DNA from 4 places in the Oceanimonas sp. CAM02 genome. Region 2 is predicted to be linked to each of the others. Evidence: predicted binding sites of a transcription regulator. Region 2 holds the regulator's gene; each other region holds the start of a gene.

Region 1 (3,779 bases), on a different contig from region 2:
CAAACAGCACATGGGCCAGACGAAAGCGACGGCCCACCAGCCGGCAATTGCTGAACAGCCCCTTTACCTGCTCCGGTGTGGCATTGGTGGCCACGTCAAAGTCTTTGGGCTGGCGGCCCAGCAGCAGGTCGCGCACGCCACCGCCTACCAGGTAGGCTTCATAGCCACCCTTGTTCAGGCGATAGAGCACCTTGAGGGCGTTATCACTGATTTGTTGGCGCGAAATACCATGCTGGTCGCGCGTCAGTACCACGGGTTGCAAGGGCAACGCCTCCTGTTGTCGGGTCAGCAGCTTTTTACAAAAGCCGGCAATCTGGGAAAAAATAGGACACCTCGCGAGGGTCGGGGTTGAAAAATCGGCGCACTATGATAGCGCAGGGCGCTGAAAATGCGAACTGTCGGCGCAATTCAGCTCAATATCTGGCCTCGAAGGCACTTTATTCAGCTGCCAGTTCGAAATGGCCCAGGCCAGCAATTCATCTGCACCGGCACCAAACAAGTCTGCCGGTGGCTGCTGCCCGAGAAACGTCAGGGCCTGCCACAAGGCCTCACCTGGTGCTTTTATATTCAGGGGAGGCGCATGGTTTTGCTTGGACAGCTTATTGCCCTGAAATACCGCCAGGGGCAAATGCAGCCAGTCGGGTACGGGAGCATTCAGCAAACGGTAGAGTGCAATCTGGCGCGCTGTGGGCTCCAGCAGATCGGCACCGCGCACCACTTGTGTGATGCCCGCATCCATGTCGTCAATGACTACCGCCAGGTTATAGGCATAAAAGCCGTCGCGCCGGCGCACAATAAAATCTTCTTCTGCGAGGCGCTCGTCCACGCGCACCTCACCTTGCAGCTGATCGTGAAAACCATAGACGGGGCTGAACATTTTCAACCGCACGGCGGCACCTTTTGCTGCCAGTCCCAGTTTCCGGCAGTGGCCGGTGTAGAGCCCCCCGGCGGCGGCAATCTGTTTGCGGGTACAGTGACAGTAATAGGTAAGCCCGCGGCTGGCCCAGTCATCCAGTATCTGCTGATAACGCTCATGCCGCTGGCTCTGATATACCAAGGCACCGTCCCAGTGCAGGCCAAAGGCCTCAAGGGTGCGTAAAATATCATCGGCTGCCCCCGCAACTTCCCGGGGCGGGTCCAGATCTTCAATGCGCACCTGCCATTGCCCTGCCAGACTGCGGGCCTGCAGGTAGCTGCCAAGAGCGGCAATCAGAGAACCAAAATGAAGGGGACCGCTGGGAGAGGGGGCAAAGCGCCCTGTATAGCGGTCGGGCGCTGTGTTATTCATGGATATACTGACCGGTCAGTAACCGGCCATCTGCTTTTCCTTGATCTCGGCCAGGGTTTTGCAGTCGATACACAGATCGGCAGTGGGACGGGCCTCAAGACGACGAATGCCAATTTCCACGCCGCAGTGCTCGCAAAAGCCGAAATCGTCTTCTTCGATTTTCTGCAGGGTTTTTTCGATCTTTTTGATCAGTTTACGTTCCCGGTCGCGGGCACGCAGCTCAAGGGCGAATTCTTCTTCCTGGGCGGCTCTGTCTACCGGATCCGGGAAGTTGGCGGCTTCGTCCTTCATATGGCCCACGGTGCGATCCACCTCTTCGCGCAATTGATTGCGCCAGGCACCCAGAATTTTGCGGAAGTGCGTCTTCTGCGCTTCGTTCATGTATTCTTCGTCGGGCTTGGCCTGGTAGGGTTCAACACCGGCAATAGCCAGAATACCGAGAGATTTTTTGGTTTCGACTGCTGGCATTCTGTATCTCCTAAAAAGCAAATATTGCGCCAACCAAATTTGAGAAGCGGCTATCTATAGCAGAAAGCATAATGGCAAAGCAATTTTACCGTGCTGTTTCTGCGAAAGTGGTCTTCGTACGGCACAATCTGGCTATATAAACACCACCACCATGTCACCAAAGAGTCCATGCTTTCTTATGGTGACCCCACCAGATGGGGGCGAAGTGAGCGCTTTTCAAGTCTGGAGCCTGAAACCTTGTTACGGTTACCATTCCGTATCATTTCAACAACTATAGGTTTTATTTTGGATTTTTCCTCATCATTGGGCTGCGGGCGGCTGATTCGGCGCTATAAACGTTTTTTGGCCGATGTGCAGGCGGAGGGGCGGGAGCTGACGCTGCATTGCCCCAATACCGGCCGGATGACGGGGTGTGCCGAGCCGGGCTGGACCGTATTTTACTCCACTTCCGATAATCCCAGGCGAAAATATGCCCATACCTGGGAGCTGAGCCGCAATGATGCCGGTGATTTTATTTGCGTGAATACCAGCCGGGCCAATCAGCTGGTGGCCGAGGCGCTGAGTGAACAGCGAATTCCGGCACTGGCCGGTTATGAACGAGTGCGGGCCGAAGTGCGCTATGGCAGTGAAAACAGCCGCATTGATTTTTTACTGAGCGGCGAAGGCCGGCCCGACTGTTATGTGGAGGTGAAAAGCGTGACCCTGCATGAAGGTGGCGGGGCCGGTTTTTTTCCGGATACGCAAAGCCTGCGGGCACAAAAACATGTGCGCGAGCTGATGGAATGCGCCAAGGCCGGTCACAGAGCGGTGATGCTGTTTTGCGTGCTGCACACCGGCATTGAGCGGGTCAGCCCCGCAGAGCATCTGGATCCCAAATACGCCGCTCTGGTGCGCGAAGCCGTTGCCGCCGGCGTGGAATGCCAGGCCTGGAAGGCAACGATTTCACCAGAAGGCATGACCCTGACCAAGCCAGTACCGGTGGAGGTTTAAACACCGAAGTGTCGTTGAAAGCCGTCTGCAGGAGCGGAATAGCGCTGCGATAACCGACATTCCTGCTCCCTAGTCCCTATTCCCTTTTCAAAGGCCAGCGCTTCTGGCAGTGATAAACCGGCCCCTGCGCGGTCAGCTCGGAGCGATACAGGCACAGGCTGTCCGGGCGGTAATGCAGTGGCGCTATGGGTGGTAGCGCCTCACTGGTACAGTTTCTGAACAGAGTAATATGAGGCCGGTAGGCGCGGTGGGGCTTGCCGGCACCCAAAGCCCGGCATTTCAGCTCTACGGTCTCGTATAACTTCATCAGAGAGTCAGGCGGTGCGCTTGGCCCCAGCCAGATAACGCCGGCTTTGGCAAAGCAGCCCAGCCGATCCAGAGTGAGGGCAAAGGCAGGCAGTGTCAGGCGGTCTATCTGGGCCAGCAAAGAGGTCTGCTGTTCGGGTGTGCATTGACCCATAAAATGCAGAGTCATATGGAATTGCCCGGGAGGAACGCGCCGGCCCGGCAGCGCCAGCCGGTTTTGTAATAATGTCAGCTCAGGGGCCAGCTGCTGGGCGGCGAAGGCCAGAAACAGGCGATTGTTCGTTTCAGTCATACCGTTGCTTTTTGATCGCCTTTTGATCGTATGTTATGGCCGCGGTATTGCAGTGCATCGGCTGCCGGAAGCGGTCTGGCGAACAGAAAGCCCTGGCCATGATCACAGCCGGCAGCAGCAAGAAATGCCATTTGCCATTCTGTTTCTATGCCTTCTGCTACCACCATCAGGTCGAGCTTGTGCACCATGGCGGTAATGGCTTCTACCATTTGTTGATCCACCAGGCTGGTTTCCAGATCCTTGATGAACAAGCGGTCAATTTTGAGGGAGTTGAACGGCAGTTGGCGCAGTTGCGACAAGGAGGAATAGCCGGTGCCAAAGTCGTCAATAGAGATGCGAATGCCGAGCTGTTGCAGCTGGTTAATCAGCGTCATGGCCAGCTCCACATTTTCCATCAGCATGGATTCGGTAATTTCCAGTTCCAATAAATAGGGA
Region 2 (3,779 bases):
TTAAGGACAGCGTTTTCAGATGTTGTTTACATTCCTGCTCCGGCACCAGCAGCGCAAACACCAGACCAACCGGCTGATTGTCGATGGCATCAAATTCTACCGGTTCGGCAAAAGTCAGCAGTACCGCGGTCGCCTTGTTGTCATTGCCAATACGACCATGAGGTATGGCAATGCCATTACCGATGCCGGTAGTGCCCATCTTTTCACGGGCCAGCAAACAGTCAAAAAGCGGCTGGCTGCCGATATTCAAATGTTCGGCAGCCAGCTCGCTGATAATTTCCAGAGCACGCTTCTTGCTCGTGCAGGGAACTGCACTGCGCGTGCAGTCCCTGCTTAGTATGTCGGCGACTTCCATGGTTACTTTTGCTTGAGCTTCTCTTTGTGTTTGATGATCTGACGATCCAGCTTGTCAATGAGTCCGTCGATGGCGGCATACATATTTTCATGCTGGGCGTTGGCAAACAGCTCACCACCACTGACGTGCAGTTTGGCTTCGGCAATTTGCTGCATTTTTTCTACATTAAGGATGACGTGCACATTGGTAATGTGGTCGAAGTGGCGCTCCAGCCGGGTAAACTTGCTATTAACATAGTCACGCAGTGCATCTGTGATTTCTACATGGTGTCCGGTCAGGTTAATTTGCATAACGTCTTCCTTCTGTCGTTGCCTTTAAACCAGGCGTTTACGCTGATTGGAAGGGGGGATGGCCAGTGACTCCCTGTACTTGGCGATGGTACGCCTGGCCACCTTAATCCCCTGCTCGGCCAGCAACTGAGCAATCTTACTGTCACTCAGCGGCTTGGCCGGGTTTTCTGCTCCGACCAGCTTTTTGATCAGAGCACGAATTGCCGTGGATGAACATTCACCACCATCGTCGGTGCCCACATGACTGGAGAAGAAATACTTAAGCTCAAACACGCCCCGGGGCGAGTGCAGAAACTTTTGTGTGGTCACGCGTGAGATGGTGGACTCATGCATCTCTACTGCCTCGGCCACATGGTTCAGCACCATGGGCTTCATGGCCTCTTCTCCATACTCAAAGAATGCCTGTTGTTGTTCAACAATACAATTGGCAACCTTGAGCAGCGTCTCATTTCGGCTGTCGAGACTTTTAAGGAACCACTTGGCATCCTGCAGATGATTACGAATAAACTGGCCGTCTTCACTATTGCGGGGCTTGTCGGCAAGTGCGGCATAGGTCTGATTCAGGCGTACCTTGGGCATGGCCTCCGGGTTGAGTTCCACGACCCAGGCACCGTTGCGTTTGGTGACCACCACATCCGGAATAACATATTCGGAGCTGCCCTGAATAATGCTGCTGCCGGGGCGGGGTTCAAGCTGCTGGATCAGATTCAGAACTTCTCTCAGCTCGTCTTCTTTCAGCCTGGTCTTGCGCTGCAGAGTACGGTAGTCGCGGTTACCCAGCAGATCCATGTGCTGTTCCAGCAGCAACCGGGCTTCTGCCAGCCAGGGGGTGCTGGCGGGAAACTGGTCGAGCTGAATACACAGGCATTCCTGCACGCTGCGGGCAGCTACGCCGATGGGATCGAAATGCTGAATGCGTTTGAGCACGGCTTCTACTTCGTCGGCTTCAATGCCCAGCTCGTCGGCCGAGGCTGCAGCTAACAGTTCGTCAATATCGGCGGTGAGATAGCCTGCATCGTCCACGGCATCGATAATCGCAAGGGCAATGGCCTGATCGGTATCACTGAAGGGAGTCAGGTTCATTTGCCAGATCAGGTAATCCTGCAGCGTTTCGGTGGTTTCTCCCTGATAGACATTATCTTCCAGCCCTTCCGGCAGACCGGCACCACCACTGACCGGAGAGGCGGTATAAACTTCCTCCCAGCTGGTGTCCATGGGCAGCTCTTCAGAAAGCTGATTACGTTCCATGGCGCTGTCTGCGGCAATTTGCTCCTCGTTGCGATTATCCTCAACCCTGATACTGTCCGGCTCCTCCTGCTCCAGCAGCGGATTACTGTCCAGTGCCTGCTGAATTTCCTGCTGCAGCTCAAGGCTGGACAGCTGCAGCAGACGAATGGCCTGTTGCAGCTGAGGGGTCATGGTCAGTTGCTGGCCAAGGCGTAACTGAAGAGTCGGCTTCATGTATGCTAACGTCCTTCCATATCAACCGCGCGAAGCGGTGCCTTCAGAGGCTGAATTGTTCACCAAGATAGACTTTCTTGACCTGCTCATTGGCCAGGATTTCAGCTGGTGTGCCAGCAGCAATACGGTGCCCGTGGCTGACAATATAGGCCTTTTCACATACATCCAGCGTCTCACGCACATTGTGATCGGTGATCAGTACGCCCAGGCCTCGATCTTTCAGATGTAATATAATTTTCTTAATATCAAGCACAGAGATGGGATCAACGCCGGCAAAAGGTTCATCAAGCAGAATAAAGCGCGGATCTGCCGCCAGTGCCCGGGCAATTTCCACCCGCCGGCGTTCACCACCGGACAGACTCATACCGAGACTGTCACGAATATGGACAATATTGAACTCTTCCAGCAGCTGTTCCATTTTTTCGTTACGGCCGTCGGCGTTCAGATCCTTGCGGGTCTGCAGTACGGCCATCAGGTTATCGGCCACGCTCAGGCGGCGAAAAATGGACGCTTCCTGAGGCAGATAGCCAATGCCGGCGCGGGCCCGCACATGCATAGGCTCATGGCTGATGTCATTGTCGTCTATGGTGATGCTGCCTGCATCCCGCTGCACCAGGCCTACAATCATGTAAAAGGAAGTGGTTTTGCCGGCACCGTTGGGGCCGAGCAATCCCACTATCTGGCCCGTATTTACCGTCAGGCTGACATCTGCCACTACCTTGCGGCCTTTGTAGCTTTTCTGCAGCCCGCGTGCTTTAAGTCTGGCCATGTCAGTCGTTACTCTGGTTGTCGAAATTCTGCACCTGCTCCGGCAGAAAGATGGTGGTTACCCTGTCTTTGCCGCCCTGGCTCTCGGCTTCCATTTGTTCCTTGTCGATAAAGTAGCGGATACGGTAGCCGGTAACGATGTTATCGTCCTGCTTAAGCTCCGCCTCCCGGATCAGGGTGATGGTGCGGGCCGCCATGTCATAGTGAATTTCCCGTGCCTGTGCCTGTACCGGCTTGCCGTTATTGAGCACTTGCCGGTAAGTAGCCGGATTGCCCCTGGCGGTCATGGACTGCAGCCCCTGCTCATTGCGGATCACGACCAGTTCACTGGCACGCACATCTATGCTGCCCTGTTTCACCACTACATTATCGGTAAAGGTCACCTTGTTTTCGGCCAGCTCCACCAGCTGGCGGCCAGCGTCTATGGTAACCGGCTGACGATAGTCACTGTCTTTGGCCTGCACCTGACCCAGGCCCAGCAGGCCGCCAAGACTAAGGATTAAAGTAAGTTGCCCGGGTTTCATTCAGTAGTTCCACCGTTTGTTGATCAAGCTTGCCCAGCAGGCCTGTGCCTTGCGCCTGATACTGCGAGCTTTCCAGTCTTACTGTCTGATCGGAACGCAGCCTGTTGTTAATAAAATCCATCTCCAGATATTCGGTGGTCAGGGTTTCCACCAGCGCATCCGGTTGCAGCCCTTTGCCCACTACATTGCTGGTCAGCACCGCATTATCGCCGGTGTTGATGGTGCCGTTATCACCGCTGAGACGCCATTGCGGCTGGCCGTCAGGAGAATAAAGCAAGATAACAGGTTTTTTCATCAGGGTCATGGAGAGGGACTCGTAGTACTCTGCCTGCTCCGCTTCCATGCCGCGATAGGGCAGCCCCTGTCGGTTGTACTGTATGC
Region 3 (3,779 bases), on a different contig from region 2:
AATGGTACGCATGTCCCGAATGGACACCCCTTCGTTCAGCAGGCTCTGCAGCACCTTGGTGACCAGCGCCAGACTGAGCGTATTGGGTACCAGCCCTTCCACCAGCTTGGGCTGAGTGCGGCCCACCTGATCAATCAGGTTCTGTACTTCTTCATGACCCAGCAGCTGAGAGGCATTGTTGGTCAGCAGCTGGCTGAGGTGAGTGGCCACCACGGTGGCGGCATCCACCACTGTGTAACCCAGGCTTTGGGCGTTTTCTATCTGATCCCGGCCAATCCAGGTGGCTTCCAGCCCAAAGGCGGGATCCCGGGTGTCTATGCCCTGCACCGGGCCGAACACCTGACCGGGGTTGATGGCCAGCTCCCGCTCTGGGTAGATATCGGCCACCCCGGAGCTGACCCCCATCAGGGTTATCTGATATTCATTGGGGCTTAACTCCAGATTGTCACGTATGTGCACGGCAGGAATAAGAAAGCCCAGCTCCTGAGACAGCTTTTTGCGCACGCCCTTGATGCGGCTGAGCAGCTCGCCGCCCTGAGACACATCCACCAGACTGATCAGCCGGTAACCCACTTCCAGCCCTATGGTGTCTACCTGGTTTACATCGTCCCAGCTGAGTTCGCGGTTTTCGTTGGCTGCTATCGCCGGTGCCTGAGCATTGCTTTCCTGCTGCTGCTCGGCCTGCTCCTTGCGACGTTTGTGCATCCACCAGGCACCGCCAGCCGCCAGGCCACCCAGCAGCAAAAAGGCAAAATGGGGCATGCCCGGCACCAGTCCCATGGCAATAAGAATGCCGGCAGCAATGGACAGGGAGCGCGGATTGTCAAAAAGCTGACCCAGCATGGCCTGCCCCATGTCTTCCCGGGTATTTTGCCGCGTCACAATTATGGCGGCGGCAATGGACAGCAACAAGGACGGAATCTGCGCCACCAGACCGTCACCTATGGTCAGCAGAGTGTAGACACGCCCTGCTTCACCAAAGCTCAGCTCGTGCTGAGCCATGCCGATAATAAAGCCGCCGATAATATTGATGAACAGGATCATAATGCCGGCAATGGCATCGCCTTTTACAAATTTGGAAGCACCGTCCATGGAACCGTAGAAGTCGGCTTCCTGTGTGACCTCTTCCCGCCGGGTGCGGGCTTCATCCTGATTGATAATGCCGGCATTAAGGTCGGCGTCGATGGCCATCTGTTTACCGGGCATGGCATCCAGGGTAAAGCGGGCGCTCACTTCCGAAATACGGCCGGCACCCTTGGTCACCACCACAAAGTTGATGATCATCAAAATCAGAAAGACGATAAGGCCCACGGCATAGTTGCCGCCAATAACCACAGAGCCAAAGGCCTCAATCACGTTACCGGCAGCGTTGCCTCCCTGATGCCCTTCCAGCAGTACTACCCGGGTAGAGGCCACGTTCAGCGCCAGCCGCAGCAGAGTGGCTACCAGCAAAACGGTGGGAAAGGCGGCAAAGTCGAGAGGGCGCTGGGTATATACCGCCACCAGCAAAACCACCAGTGCCAGAGCAATATTGAACGAAAACAGCACATCCAGCATTAATGCCGGAATGGGCAGCACCACCATGGCCAGTGCCGCCAGCACCAGCAAAGGCGTACCCATGCCCGAATGTAACCAACGGGTCCACTGTTTAGCCTGAGAAAGCCTTGCCCTTAACTCCATGACACTCGCTGCGGTTTATTGATAGTGGCGGTGAGAATGCAAGAAGTGCGCCATAAATTTACAGGGACTGGGGCCGATTCTAATCCCTAATCCCTAATCCCTAATCCCTAATCCCTTTAAGTCAATCACACCCGGTATTCATCGGGAATGGGCAAGTCGTCTTTCAGCGGCACTGGTTTATTGCCCTGCCCTTTGCGCCAGGCGTTCAGCTGGAACACATAGGCCAGGATCTGGGCCACCGCCACAAAGAGACCGTCGGGAATTTCCCGATCCAGCTTGGTGGAAAAGTACACGGCCCGGGCCAGCGCCGGAGAAGAAATAACCGGCACCTTATATTCCCGGGCTATTTCCCGGATTTTAAGGGCCACTTCATCCAGCCCCTTGGCCACCACTACCGGAGCCGAGCCGGGTTTATCCTTGTCGTAGCGCAGGGCCACTGAGAAATGGGTGGGGTTGACCACCACCACATCGGCGGTGGGCACTTCCGCCATCATGCGGCGGTTGGCCATTTCCTGCTGCAGACGGCGAATACGGCTTTTTACCTCGGGCTTGCCCTCGGTATTTTTGTATTCATCTTTTATTTCCTGCAGGGTCATTTTCAGCTGGCGGGTGTGGTTCCACACCTGAAACGGCACATCAATGGCAACAATGGGCAGCAGCGCCAGACACAAACCCAGCCCCATCCACAGCAAAAGCTCCAGTGCGTCTTTCATGGCCAGGTTCAGGGTTTCACTGCTTAAACGCAGAATATTGTCGAATTGCCCCCACAGCAACCAGATGGCAATGGTGGCAATGAACACCACCTTGGCGATGGATTTTAACAACTCCACCAGTGCCTGCACGCCAAACATGCGTTTGATACCACTCATGGGACTGAGCCGGTTCCATTTTGGCATCATGGCCTGGGTACTAAAGTTAAAGCCCCCCAGCAGGCTGTTACCCACCAGGGCGGCCACCAGCACTACCGCAAACATGCCCAGCAACGGCCACATGATGCCGCCAATGGCCGAGGCCAGCGCCGGCATCATGGTTTCGGGATCGAAAATGGCGGCCCGCTCCAGTTCAAAGCTGGCGGCAAACACCGCCGACATGGCGGTACCCAGTGCGTCTCCCAGCATGAACAGTGCGGCCGCGGCACTAAGCAGCACCGCGGCCGTGCCCAGCTCCTTGGAACGGGGGATCTGGCCTTTTTCACGGGCTTGCCGAAGCCGTTGCTCCGTGGGCTGTTCTGTTCTTTCCTGACCGTCCGACTCTGCCATATCAGCCTCCTTCGCAGGTCAGTCTCAGGGTGTCGCACATCACCAGTTGCAGGCGTAACCACTGATTCTCGAAATGATCCATAAAGCCGCCCAGGGTCAGCCACATAATAAACAAGCCGCACACCATGCTGATGGCAAAACCCACGCTGAAAATATTCAGCTGGGGTGCCGCCCGGGTCATGACCCCAAAGCTGAAGTTAATCAGCAGCATGGCCACAATGGCCGACAGAGCCATGGCCACCGCTGCCTGAAACAGCAGGGTAAGCAGGCTCGCCAGGTTTTGCCAGTCACCCACGCTAAAGCCACTTGCCGATACCGGCACAGAAGTAAAACTGAGTACGATGGCTTCTATCATCACCAGATGACCGTCCAGCGCCAGAAACAGCAAGGTGCCCAGCATCAAATAAAGCTGGCCCACCACGGGCGCAGACTGGCCATTGAGTGGATCCACCATGGAGGCAAAGCCCAGACTGGTTTGCATGGCGATGATCTGACCGGCGGTCACAAAGGTCTGCAGCAAAAACTGCGATAACAAACCAATCACGGCACCAATCAGTACCTGCTGTATGCTCACCAGAAACCCTTCCACCGAAAACAGCTCCACCGCCGGCATGGCCGGCAGCACAGGGGCCACGGCAATGGTGATGGCCACCGCCAGCAGCAGGCGCACATACACAGGCGTGAGGTTGGCACCAAACATCACCATGGTCATCATCAACCCGGCAATGCGAAACAGCGGCCAGAGGTAGGACGACAGCCATTGCATCAGCTCGGCAGTGGTGTAGTTCAAACAAACTCCTGAAAAGAAAGCTATAAGCCGTAAGCTGTCAGCTTTAAGCA
Region 4 (3,779 bases), on a different contig from region 2:
CATGATATATTCGTCCGCCGCTTCCCAGGCCTGCAGACCGTGGCGGGCCTGGCGGGGGTAGCGGTGCAGCGTCAGCTCGCCGCCCTCGGCAAGAGGAAAGTGATGATTCATGGGGTTGATGCCTGATTATTTGCAAAGAGCGGCATTTTAGCAGTTTAAAGAGGAAAATCAGCATGCAGCTATGGTCAGAGCCAGAGTGGCTCACGCTCAAGCAGGGCCGTCTTTTATGGTGGCCGGACGCCTTTGCCGCCGAAGCCGGTGCCTGGCAGGCCGAGCTTGAGCAAAGCATTCCCTGGCAGCAGCACCGGTTAATGATGTTTGGTCGTGAGCTGAATGAGCCGCGGCTGTCCTGCTGGATGGGCGACTGGCCCTATCGTTATTCCGGCCGGCAGCGTGCGCCTGAGCCCTGGCATCCTTTGGTAAAGGAAATAGCCGGCCGTCTTGAGCGAATTTGCGGTCAGCCCTTTGATGGTGTGCTGCTTAATTGTTACCGCAACGGCCAGGACAGCATGGGCTGGCATGCCGACAATGAGCCCGAGCTGGGCCGGGACCCCATGATAGCGTCGGTCAGCCTGGGAGCAGGCAGGCGTTTTTTGCTGCGTCATCATCAGGGGGAGCAGCGTGAATTATGGCTGGAGCACGGCAGTCTGCTGGTGATGGCGGGGCAAATGCAGCATCATTGGCAGCATGCCCTGCCCAAAATGGCCCGGGATTCAAATTTGCGTATCAACCTCACATTTCGGCGGTTTGCCGGCACCGGGTGAAAGTGCCCGAGCGTCGGACCTGTCCTTTGTTGTGAATATCACCGGAGATTAACATGTCGATTCAGAACACCATTGAACAAAAAGTGATGGCTGCGCTGTCACCTGAGCATCTGGACGTGATAAATGAAAGCTACATGCACAGAGTGGAACCCGGCTCGGAAACCCACTTCAAGCTGGTGGTGGTGAGCGATGCCTTTGAAGGTCAGCGGCTGCTGGCCCGTCATCGTACCCTGAACACCCTGCTGGCCGAGGAGCTGGCCGGTGGTGTGCATGCGCTGGCACTGCATACCCTGACGCCTGCCGAATGGCGTGCCCGTGGCGGTGTGCCCGACAGCCCCAACTGCATGGGCAAGGCGGGAGTGTCGGTTTAAGACATCTGTTATTTGTGGTTAGCAGATTTGTTACCAGCCCGATGTGACTGGAAATCACTTCCATTTTTCCGCCTTGTGCGACCAAAGCATGATTCTGCCTTGAAAATCATGGCCTTATTTTTGCTTGGTGAAAAATGAAACAAGCGGGTTTTACTGACTGCGGCGGTAAATTTTAGCAATTGCCGTGGCAGCCGCCGCTTTAAAAGTGCTAGAATTACGCGCCTTTTAAATCGGGCTGGATGTTACCGGAGTGTAGTCGTGCTGTTGTCAGGGCGATGCCAACATGCCGGTAGCGACTCATCAGCATGTTGTCATGTTTTTCATGGCAAGTACCTGTCTTCCCCTAACAAGTAGTGCAAGTGAGTATGATTACAATTAAAAAAGGACTGGACCTCCCAATTGCCGGGGCACCAGAGCAAGTAATCTACGATGGTCCCTCCATCAAGCGCGTTGCTACGCTGGGCGAGGAGTATGTGGGTATGCGCCCTACCATGCACGTCAAGGTAGAGGATCGCGTCAAGAAAGGTCAGATTCTGTTTGAAGATAAAAAGAATCCTGGCGTTAAATTCACAGCTCCCGCCGCAGGTACCGTGGTTGAAATCAACCGTGGTGCCAAGCGTGTTTTGCAGTCTGTTGTTATTGCCGTAGACGACAGCGAAGAGCAGATTACTTTTCAAAGCTATAGCTCTGCCGAACTGGCCAAACTGGAACGTGAAACTGTGCAGGAGCAGCTGGTTGAATCCGGCATGTGGACTGCGCTTCGTACCCGCCCCTTCAGCAAGGTGCCGGCGCTGGACTCTGCTCCGCGCTCCATCTTTGTGACCGCCATGGACACCAACCCGCTCAGTGCCAATGCCGAGCTGGTGATCAAGGAAAACGCCCAGGCGTTTACCGATGGTCTGCAGGTGCTGAGCCGCCTGACCGACGGCCAGGTGCATGTATGTAAAGGTGAAGGCAGCCTGCCACAGGCCAACTCCGCGAACGTAAAAGAACACGTTTTCAGCGGTGTGCACCCTGCTGGTCTGGCCGGTACCCACATTCATTTCATTGATCCTGTGGTACCCGGCAAGGTGGTCTGGTACATCAACTATCAGGACGTGATTGCCTTTGGCAAGCTGTTCACCAGCGGTGAAATCTGCACCGACCGTGTGGTTGCTCTGGGCGGCCCCGTGGTGAACAAGCCCCGCCTGCTGCGCACCCGTATCGGCGCATCTCTGGATGAGCTGACTGCCGGCGAGCTGCAGGAGGGTGAAAACCGCGTGATTTCCGGCTCGGTACTGGCCGGCACCAACGCTAATGGTCCGCATGCTTATCTGGGTCGCTACCATTTGCAGGTCTCCGCACTGAAGGAAGGCCGCGAGAAGGAACTGTTCGGCTGGCTGGCTCCGGGTTCCAACAAGTTCTCGGTTACCCGTGCTTACCTGGGCCATCTGGCCAAGGGCAAGCTGTTTGACCTGACCACGACCACCAACGGCTCTGCCCGTGCCATGGTACCAATTGGTAACTATGAGCGCGTGATGCCGCTGGATGTTCTGCCGACCCTGTTGCTGCGTGATTTGCTGTCCGGTGACACCGACAGCGCCCAAAGCCTGGGCTGCCTGGAGCTGGATGAAGAAGATCTGGCGCTGTGCACCTATGTTTGCCCGGGCAAATACGATTATGGCCAGGTGTTGCGTGAGTGCCTGACCAAGATTGAGCTGGAGGGCTAAGAAGTGAGCTTAAAGCAGACTCTGGAAAACATGGAGCACCACTTTGAGCAGGGCGGTAAATACGAGAAGTTTTACGCTCTGTACGAAGCGGTTGCTACCGTACTTTACACTCCGGGCATGGTTACCCGTAAATCCTCCCATGTACGTGACAGCATCGATCTGAAGCGCATCATGATCATGGTGTGGATGGCCACTTTCCCGGCCATGTTCTTTGGTATGTACAACGCCGGTGGCCAGGCCATTGCGGCCCTCACCAGCATGTACAGCCCGGCCGATCTGGCTGGTGTGATTGATGGCAACTGGCGTTACAGTCTGGCCAGTGGTCTGGGGGCGACCCTGGGCGAAGGTGCCGGCTGGGGCAGTAAAATGCTGCTGGGTGCCACCTACTTCCTGCCCATCTACCTGACGGTATTTATTGTCGGTGGTTTCTGGGAAGTGCTGTTTGCCTCTGTGCGCAAGCATGAAGTAAACGAAGGCTTCTTCGTAACTTCCGTACTGTTCGCACTGATCGTACCCGCAACCCTGCCGCTGTGGCAGGCGGCGCTGGGCATCACCTTTGGTGTGGTCATGGCCAAGGAAATCTTTGGCGGTACCGGCAAAAACTTCCTTAACCCGGCACTGGCAGGCCGTGCTTTCCTGTTCTTTGCCTATCCGGCCGAGATCTCTGGTGACACCGTCTGGACTGCCGTAGACGGCTTCTCTGGCGCGACTGCGCTGGGACAGTGGGCTGCCGGCGGCCAGGCTGCGCTGATGGACGCCAACACCGGTGCTGTCATCAGCTGGATGGATGCCTTTATCGGTAACATTCAGGGCTCTATCGGTGAAGTCTCTACCCTTGCCATTCTGATTGGTGGTCTGTTCATCATCTATATGGGCATTGCTTCCTGGCGCATTGTGGCCGGTGTGATGGTGGGTATGGTCGTAACTGCCACCCT

Evidence for each region. The regulator sigma-54, encoded in region 2, starts transcription at its own class of promoters, with help from an activator protein. The targets are predictions, from matches to a motif close to TGGCACNGTTTTNGCTT.
Region 1: a site for sigma-54 is predicted at 1,772-1,788, ahead of dksA (RNA polymerase-binding protein DksA). Genes of this name have one in related genera too.
Region 3: a site for sigma-54 is predicted at 1,717-1,733, ahead of flhA (flagellar biosynthesis protein FlhA). Genes of this name have one in related genera too.
Region 4: a site for sigma-54 is predicted at 1,245-1,261, ahead of R0I78_RS09290 (Na(+)-translocating NADH-quinone reductase subunit A). Genes of this name have one in related genera too.

Annotation. Positions count from the first base shown of each region.
Region 1 is NZ_JAWJBK010000016.1:38,008-41,786, reverse strand. It holds gene pcnB (polynucleotide adenylyltransferase PcnB) at 1-313, opposite strand, end outside; gene gluQRS (tRNA glutamyl-Q(34) synthetase GluQRS) at 365-1,288, opposite strand; gene dksA (RNA polymerase-binding protein DksA) at 1,304-1,756, opposite strand; gene sfsA (DNA/RNA nuclease SfsA) at 2,042-2,746, shown strand; gene thpR (RNA 2',3'-cyclic phosphodiesterase) at 2,823-3,344, opposite strand; gene R0I78_RS05040 (EAL domain-containing protein) at 3,341-3,779, opposite strand, start outside.
Region 2 is NZ_JAWJBK010000027.1:43,772-47,550, forward strand. It holds gene ptsN (PTS IIA-like nitrogen regulatory protein PtsN) at 1-355, opposite strand, end outside; gene hpf (ribosome hibernation promoting factor) at 358-645, opposite strand; gene R0I78_RS09075 (RNA polymerase factor sigma-54) at 670-2,106, opposite strand; gene lptB (LPS export ABC transporter ATP-binding protein) at 2,150-2,875, opposite strand; gene lptA (lipopolysaccharide transport periplasmic protein LptA) at 2,877-3,398, opposite strand; gene lptC (LPS export ABC transporter periplasmic protein LptC) at 3,367-3,779, opposite strand, start outside.
Region 3 is NZ_JAWJBK010000004.1:177,426-181,204, reverse strand. It holds gene flhA (flagellar biosynthesis protein FlhA) at 1-1,680, opposite strand, end outside; gene flhB (flagellar biosynthesis protein FlhB) at 1,806-2,939, opposite strand; gene fliR (flagellar biosynthetic protein FliR) at 2,941-3,729, opposite strand.
Region 4 is NZ_JAWJBK010000029.1:13,941-17,719, forward strand. It holds gene R0I78_RS09275 (methyltransferase) at 1-111, opposite strand, end outside; gene R0I78_RS09280 (alpha-ketoglutarate-dependent dioxygenase AlkB) at 174-764, shown strand; gene R0I78_RS09285 (BolA family protein) at 818-1,135, shown strand; gene R0I78_RS09290 (Na(+)-translocating NADH-quinone reductase subunit A) at 1,501-2,844, shown strand; gene R0I78_RS09295 (NADH:ubiquinone reductase (Na(+)-transporting) subunit B) at 2,848-3,779, shown strand, end outside.